2 linked regions of the Methylomagnum ishizawai genome follow. The protein of the gene in region 1 interacts with the protein of each later gene in a pairwise test. Links are inferred from orthologs where the notes say so. Each region holds a gene or a part of one and is shown on either strand. Other genes may lie near its edges.

What was found. The genes of interacting proteins can lie anywhere in the genome.
Region 2: the proteins of mrcB (region 1) and K5658_RS03245 interact in binary tests that used the Escherichia coli proteins (3 or more experiments, as listed by UniProt). The link is inferred for Methylomagnum ishizawai from one-to-one orthologs.

What each region holds. Positions count from the first base shown.
Region 1 is NZ_AP019783.1:3,455,126-3,458,690, reverse strand. What follows is about bases 1-2,989. They hold mrcB (penicillin-binding protein 1B), read left to right. Parts: upstream 1-340; coding sequence 341-2,638; downstream 2,639-2,989. Other genes in these bases: K5658_RS23995 (motility hub landmark protein FimV), read right to left, coding at 2,657-2,989; hemH (ferrochelatase), read left to right, coding at 1-178. Also shown: more of K5658_RS23995, read right to left, coding at 2,990-3,565. UniProt on the Escherichia coli protein: Cell wall formation. Synthesis of cross-linked peptidoglycan from the lipid intermediates.
Region 2 is NZ_AP019783.1:732,939-736,069, forward strand. The notes cover bases 289-3,131. They hold K5658_RS03245 (peptidoglycan D,D-transpeptidase FtsI family protein), read right to left. Parts: upstream 2,653-3,131; coding sequence 925-2,652; downstream 289-924. Other genes in these bases: K5658_RS03240 (UDP-N-acetylmuramoyl-L-alanyl-D-glutamate--2,6-diaminopimelate ligase), read right to left, coding at 289-928; ftsL (cell division protein FtsL), read right to left, coding at 2,668-2,925; rsmH (16S rRNA (cytosine(1402)-N(4))-methyltransferase RsmH), read right to left, coding at 2,922-3,131. In the rest of the region: more of K5658_RS03240, read right to left, coding at 1-288. UniProt on the Escherichia coli protein: Essential cell division protein that catalyzes cross-linking of the peptidoglycan cell wall at the division septum. Required for localization of FtsN.

The DNA.
Region 1 (3,565 bases):
GGATGTGGTCTGTCCCGGCTTCGCGGTCGATTGCCTCGAAACCCTGGAGGAAATCGCCATCGCCAACAAAGAGGTGTTCATGGCGGCGGGCGGGGAAAGTTATCGGATGATCCCGGCGCTGAACGACGGGCCGGAACATGCCAAGTTGCTGGCCGATATCGTGGTGGATGCGCTGTAGCCCGTGTAGGGCGGGTGGGTTGCGATCCGTCCCGCCATCCCCAAGCCCACCGCTCGCGCCATGTAGAATATCCGTCATCTCCCCCAGCCCGCCCCGGACGGATTCCCCACCGCGATGCCCACCCCCTCACGCCCTCCAGGCCGGGGTCGTCCCAGACGCCCCGTGCGACCCGCCCGCCGCCGCCCGTCGGGCGGTTTCCGCCGCCTCCTCGTCCTGGCCGCGCCCTTCCTCATCGCCGGTTTCATGGCCTATATCGCCTATCTCGACTACACGGTGCGCGAGCAATTCGAGGGCAAGCGCTGGGCCTTGCCCGCGCGGGTCTACGCCGACCCCGCCGAGTTGTACGCGGGGGCGCATTGGGACGCGGCCCAATTGCTCTGGCTGCTGGATGAACTGAAATACCGCGAAGATGCCGGACTGTCCTCGCAAGGCGCGTATTACCGCACCCGCGACGGCATCGTCCTCAAGACCCGTGAATTCAAGTTCTGGGACAAGGCCGAGCCTTCGCGGGAGGTCCGGGTACGCTTCGCCGGGGGAGGAGTGGCGGAATTGGTGGAAACGGGCCGCGGCCAGTCCCTGCCCTTGCTGCGGATGGAGCCGATCCAGATCGGCAGCTTCTATCCGGCCCTCAAGGAAGACCGGGTGCTCATCAAGCTCAGGCAAGCCCCCGATTTGTTGCTGAAAGCCCTGTTCTCAACCGAGGACCGCGAGTTCTACCAGCATCATGGCGTGTCGGCGCGGGGCATTCTCAGGGCCATCGTCGCCGATATCCGGGCGGGCGCGCTCGTCCAGGGCGGCAGTACCCTGACCCAGCAGTTGGTGAAGAATTTCTTCCTCACCTCCGAACGCACCTGGTGGCGCAAGCTCAACGAAATCTTCATGGCCTTGATCCTGGAGGCGCGTTATTCCAAGGAGGAAATCCTCGAAGCCTATCTCAACGAAATCTACCTGGGCCAGGACGGGGCCCGCGCCATCCATGGCTTCGGGCTGGCCAGCCGCTATTACTTCAGCCGCTCGCTGGACGAATTGGAGTTGCACCATGTGGCTTTGCTGGTGGCGCTGGTGCGCGGCCCTTCGGTCTACGATCCTTTCAAATCCCCCGACAAGGCCCACAAGCGCCGCGATCTGGTGTTGGACGAGATGGTGGAGCAGGGCTATATCAACGCCAAGCAGGCCGTGACCGCCCAGGCCCGGCCCTTGGACGTGATCCAGAATCCGCACCAGGCCATCAGCCGCTATCCGGCCTTCCTGGACTTGGTGCGCCGCCAATTGCAGCGGGAATACCGGCCCGAAGACCTCACTTCGGAAGGCTTGCGCATCTTCACCACCCTGGATGTGAACGTGCAGCGCCATCTGGAGCAAGCCGCCACCACCATCCTCAAGCAACTGGACGCCCGGACCCGTTCCACCCAATTGGAAACCGCCGCCATCGTCACCCGCCGCGCCAATGGCGAGATCGTGGCCCTGATGGGGGACCGCGATCCGGGCGCGGCGGGTTTCAACCGGGCCTTGGACGCCGAGCGGCAGATCGGTTCCTTGTACAAGCCGGTGGTGTATCTGACCGCCCTGGCCAGTCCCCGCAAATACACCCTGGCCACGCCCTTGCAGGACAGCGCCGTCCGGGTCAAAAGCCCCGGCAGTCCGGTCTGGCTGCCCAAGAACTACGATAACCGCGAGCATGGCGCGGTGCCCTTGTACCGGGCTTTGGCGCATTCCTATAACCTCGCCACCATCCGCCTGGGGATGAGCCTCGGGGTCGGTAACACGGTGAAGACCCTGCGTAAATTGGGGGTGGACAAGCCGGTCGACCAGGTGCCGGCCTTGTTGCTGGGCACCTTGGCGCTGACGCCGTTCGAGGTGGCGGGGATGTACCAGACCTTGGCGAGCGAAGGGTTCATCACCCCGCTGCGGGCCATCCAGGCGGTGGTGGCCCAGGACGGCAAGACCCTGCGCCGCTACGGCCTGAGCGTGAAGCAATCGCTGGATGCCACCTCGGTCTATCTGGTCGATACCGCTTTGCGGTCGGTGTTGCGCGAGGGCACGGGGCGGCCGGCCTATGCCTATCTGCCGTCCACGCTGGAGGCGGCGGGCAAGACCGGCACCACCAACGAATTGCGCGATAGCTGGTTCGCCGGGTTCACCGGGGATTATCTGGGCGTGGTCTGGGTGGGGCGGGACGACAACCAACCGGCGCAGCTGACCGGGGCGCAGGGGGCTTTGAAGGTGTGGGCCGCGACCCTCGGGGCCGTCAGCCACGAACCCCTGGCCTTGGACCCGCCGGACAATCTGGAATGGGCCTGGATCGACCGGGAGACCGGGGGCCGTACCGACGAGGGCTGTCCGGGGGCTTCGCGCTTTCCCTTCGTGGCCGGCTCGGTGCCGGCGCGGTGGTCGGCCTGCGGCGGCGGCGGGATGCCGGAGGCGGCGGGCGGGGAAGCCGGGATCAAGGATTTGTTTTAGGGCGTTCGCGGGGGCGGGTTATCCGCGCCTGCCGCGCTGTCCCGCGAGGGAAAGGTCGGTGTTGTTGCCGTCCAGTTTATCCAACAAGGCGGTGGCTTCGGCTTTTTGGCGGTCGTTGCCGTGGGTGGCGACTTCCATGAGGATTTCCCTGGCCGAATCCTCGTCCTCCATATCGGCGTAGGCTTTCGCCAAATCCAGTTTGGTCTCGAATTGATCCATGTCGGTCAATCCGGCGAACAAATCTTCTTCCTGTTCCTGGACTTCGGGTTCGAGGTCGGTCGGGGCGGGGGCTTGGAATTCTTCGATCTCGTCGATGGTGGGCGCGGGTTCCAACAGGTCCAGGTCGAAATCGAAGCGGCCCAGCGGGGCGCGCTCCGCCGCCGGACCGGCCTCGGAGGTTGTTTCCGCCGGTTCCTGGCCGATCTGGCCGGTGAGTTCGCGCAGGATGTCGTCGATGGTTTTGTCGGCGGACCCGTGATCCGCCAGCAGGGATTCTTCCGGTTCGGGGGCGGGTTCCAGATCGAGGCTGAAGGGGATCAGGTTCTCCAGTTCCCCCACCGGCCCGGTGTCCCGGTGCGGGGTGGCCTGGGGTTCGGTGTCCGCCGCCTTCAGGAAATCGAGGTCGAATTCCAGGGCGTCGAACAGGGCTTGTTCCGGCTCCTTGGCGGCGGGCGCGGGGGTTTTCGCTTCGGCGGCGCGGGCGGGGGCGGGCGTCGCCGCGGTGTCGTCGGCGTCCAGCCCGTCCAGGGAGAGGAAGCCAAGTTCGGCGTCGTCCCCGGCCTCCGACCCGCCTTCCATGAATTCGATTTCGAAGCGCCGCAAATCGTCGATCAATTCGTCGGACAGGTCGAGGGAACCGAGCGGGCTGGATTTGGGAACCGAGGATTTGGCGGGCTCGGCCCCTCCTGTGCGGGGGGCCGCCGGGGC
Region 2 (3,131 bases), 2.7 Mb from region 1 along the record:
CGAACACCGGGGCGCGGACCCGTGCGCTTGCGCCCGCGTAATGCGCCACGAAGGATACGCCGCCCGTTTCGTGGCGGACTTCCCGGATTTCTAAGAAGGGCAGGCTGGATTGCCGCTCGCGGCCCGTTTTGCCGAAGCCGATGGCCCGCACGGCGCTGGGTTTACGGGCCAGGATGGTCTCGGCGCTGGCGTCGTCGGCATTAAACACCACGAATTCGAGTCCGGGCCAAGCCAGCAGCCGCAGTTTGGCTTCCAGGTAAGCCTCCATGCTGCCGTGATAATCGAGATGGTCGCGGGTGAAATTGGTATAGAGCGCCCCCTTGAACCGGACGCCGTTGAGCCGGCCTTGTTCCAGGCCGTGGGACGAGGCTTCCATCGCCACCGAGCGGAAGCCCAATCCGAGCAGTTCGCCAAGGATGCGGTGGACTTCGATGGCGTCGGGAGTGGTGTGGGTGGTGGGTTGCAGTGCGCCGGGCCGGCCCCAGCCCAAGGTGCCCAGTACGGCGCTGCTATTGTCCAGCGCCTGGGCCAGGAAATGGCTGCACGAGGTTTTGCCGTTGGTGCCGGTGATGCCGATCAGGGCGTCGAAGCCGCGGGAGGGTTCGCCGAAGAAGCGGTCGGCGATGGGGCCGATTTTCCCGGCCAGGTCCGCCACCGGGACACAGGGAACCGAAGCGATGGCGCCCGCCAACTCCGTGCCGCCGCCCTGGGGTTCGTAGAGGATGGCCGCGCAGCCGTTCTGGATCGCCTGCCCGGCGTGGGCTAGGCCATGGACGCGCTGGCCGCGCAGCGCGATGAACCCATCGCCCGCCTGGATGTGCCGGCTATCGTGGACCAAGCCGCCGACCGCGATGGCGGGCGGGGTGGTTTCGGTGAAACCGGCCAGCAATCTTGGTAAGTCGAAAGGGTGGGCATCGGCCAGGCTCATGCGGGTTCGTCCTGTCGGCCTGCCATCAAGGGGGTGGGTTCGTCCGGGGCGATGTTCAACAAGCGCAATGCGCCTTCCATGACGCTGGAGAACACCGGCGCGGCCACGGCACCGCCGTAGTATTCGCCCGCCGAGGGTTCGTCGATCATCACCACCATCACCAAACGCGGCTTGCTGGCCGGGGCCAGTCCCGTGAACAGCGACATGTATAAGGATTCGGTGTAGCCGTGGGCACCGGATTTCTTCACGGTGCCGGTCTTGCCCGAGACCCGGAAGCCGGGGATGGCGGCTTTTTGCGCGGTGCCGCCGGTGGAGACCACGCTTTCCAGCATGGTGCGGACCGTGGTGGCGGTCTTGGCCGACATGATGCGGTGGGCTTCCGGCGGGGTGTCGCGCTTGAGCAGGCTGACCATGGGGATCACGCCGTCGTTGGCCAGGGAGCTATAGGCGCGGGCCAGTTGCGCGGTGGAAGTGGACACGCCATAGCCGAAGGACAGGGTGGCCTGCTCGAAGGCGTTCCAACCCTGGTAGTCGGACAAACGGCCATGGGCCTCGCCGGGAAAGCCGCTGTCCAAAGGCTGGCCGAAGCCGAGATTGTTGTAGAAGGCCCAGAATTTCTTGGGCGGCACGCTGAGGGCGATCTTGGTGACGCCCACGTTGCTGGATTTTTGCAGGATGCCGGTCACATCCAGGCTGCCATAGCTGTGGACATCCTTGACGATGTTGTGGCCGACCCGCATCTGGCCGCCCGCCGTGCTATAGACGGTGTTGGGATGGGTCAGGCCGAGTTCCAGGGCGCAGGCCACGGCGAAGGGCTTCATGGTGGAGCCCGGCTCGTACAAATCGGTGATGGCCCGGTTGCGGGAGGGATTGCCCTTGAGCTTGCCCCGGCTGTTGGGGTTGTAGGAGGGCTGGTTGACCATGGCCAGGACTTCGCCGGTCTGGCTGTCCAGCAAGACCAAGGAGCCCGAACGGGCGCGGTGCTGCATGACCGCTTTTTTCAGTTCGCGGTAGGCTAGATATTGCAGGCGCTCGTCGATGCTCAGGGTCAAATCCTTCCCCGGCACCGGCAGGCGGATGTTTTCCAGGTCTTCGATGATGCGGCGCTTGCCATCGCGGATGATGCGCTTCGCGCCATCGGTGCCGCGCAACGAGGCGTCGAAGCCGAGTTCCATGCCTTCCTGGCCCTTGTCCTCGATATCGGTGAAACCCAGCAGGTGGGCGGTCACTTCGCCGGTCGGGTAGTAGCGGCGGTATTCGCGTTCGTCGTAGATGCCGGGGATGCCCAGCGCCATGGCTTGATCGACCAGTTCCGGGTTCATGCGCCGCTTGATATAGACGAAACCGCGGTGGTCGTCCTGGCCGATGCGCTGCTTGATCTCCTTGACCGACATGCCCACCAGATCGGCCAGGGCCTTCAGTTGTTCATGGGTGACTTCGGTCTTGAGGAATTCCTTGGGGTTGATCCAGATCGATTTCACCGGGGTGCTGACCGCCAGCAATTCGCCGTTGCGGTCGATGATACGGCCCCGGTGGGCGGGCACGGGCAGGATGCCGACATGGCGCAAATCCCCTTGCTGTTTGAGGAACTGCCGGTCCAGCACTTGCAGGAAGACCGCCCGCCCGATCAAGACGGTCATGGCGCACAGGATCAGCATGAGCAGGAAGCGCCAGCGACCGCTGTAATCGTCTTCTTTCACCACGTTCGGTTGGATGATTCGCATGTCGGCGCGACTCGTCTAAGGGTTGATGTAAAGGGTCGATTCACGGGCGGGCAGCACCATGCCCAGGCGGGCGCGGGCCATTTTTTCGATGCGGCTGTGTTCGGCGAAGGTGTTTTGCTCCAACTGCAATTGGCCCCATTCCTCGTCGTAGGCGTCGAGGGCTTGCTCCAACCGCTGGACCTCGGCGAACAACATGCGCGAGCGGTATTTCGTGTACACCACGCCCAGGGCGGAGGCCACGGCTACGGCGACCAGCACCAATAGGGTCCTCATGCCGGAAGCCGCTCGGCGATCCGGAGTACCGCGCTGCGCGCCCTGGGGTTCGCGGCGGTTTCTTCGGCGCTCGGCAGGACGGCCTTGCCGATCCGGGCCAATTTCGGGGCGCGTTCGTCCGGCGCGGGCCACGGCATGGGCGTGGAGCCGCCACTGCGCGACTCGTCGCGCATGAAGCGCTTCACGATCCGGTCTTCCAGGGAATG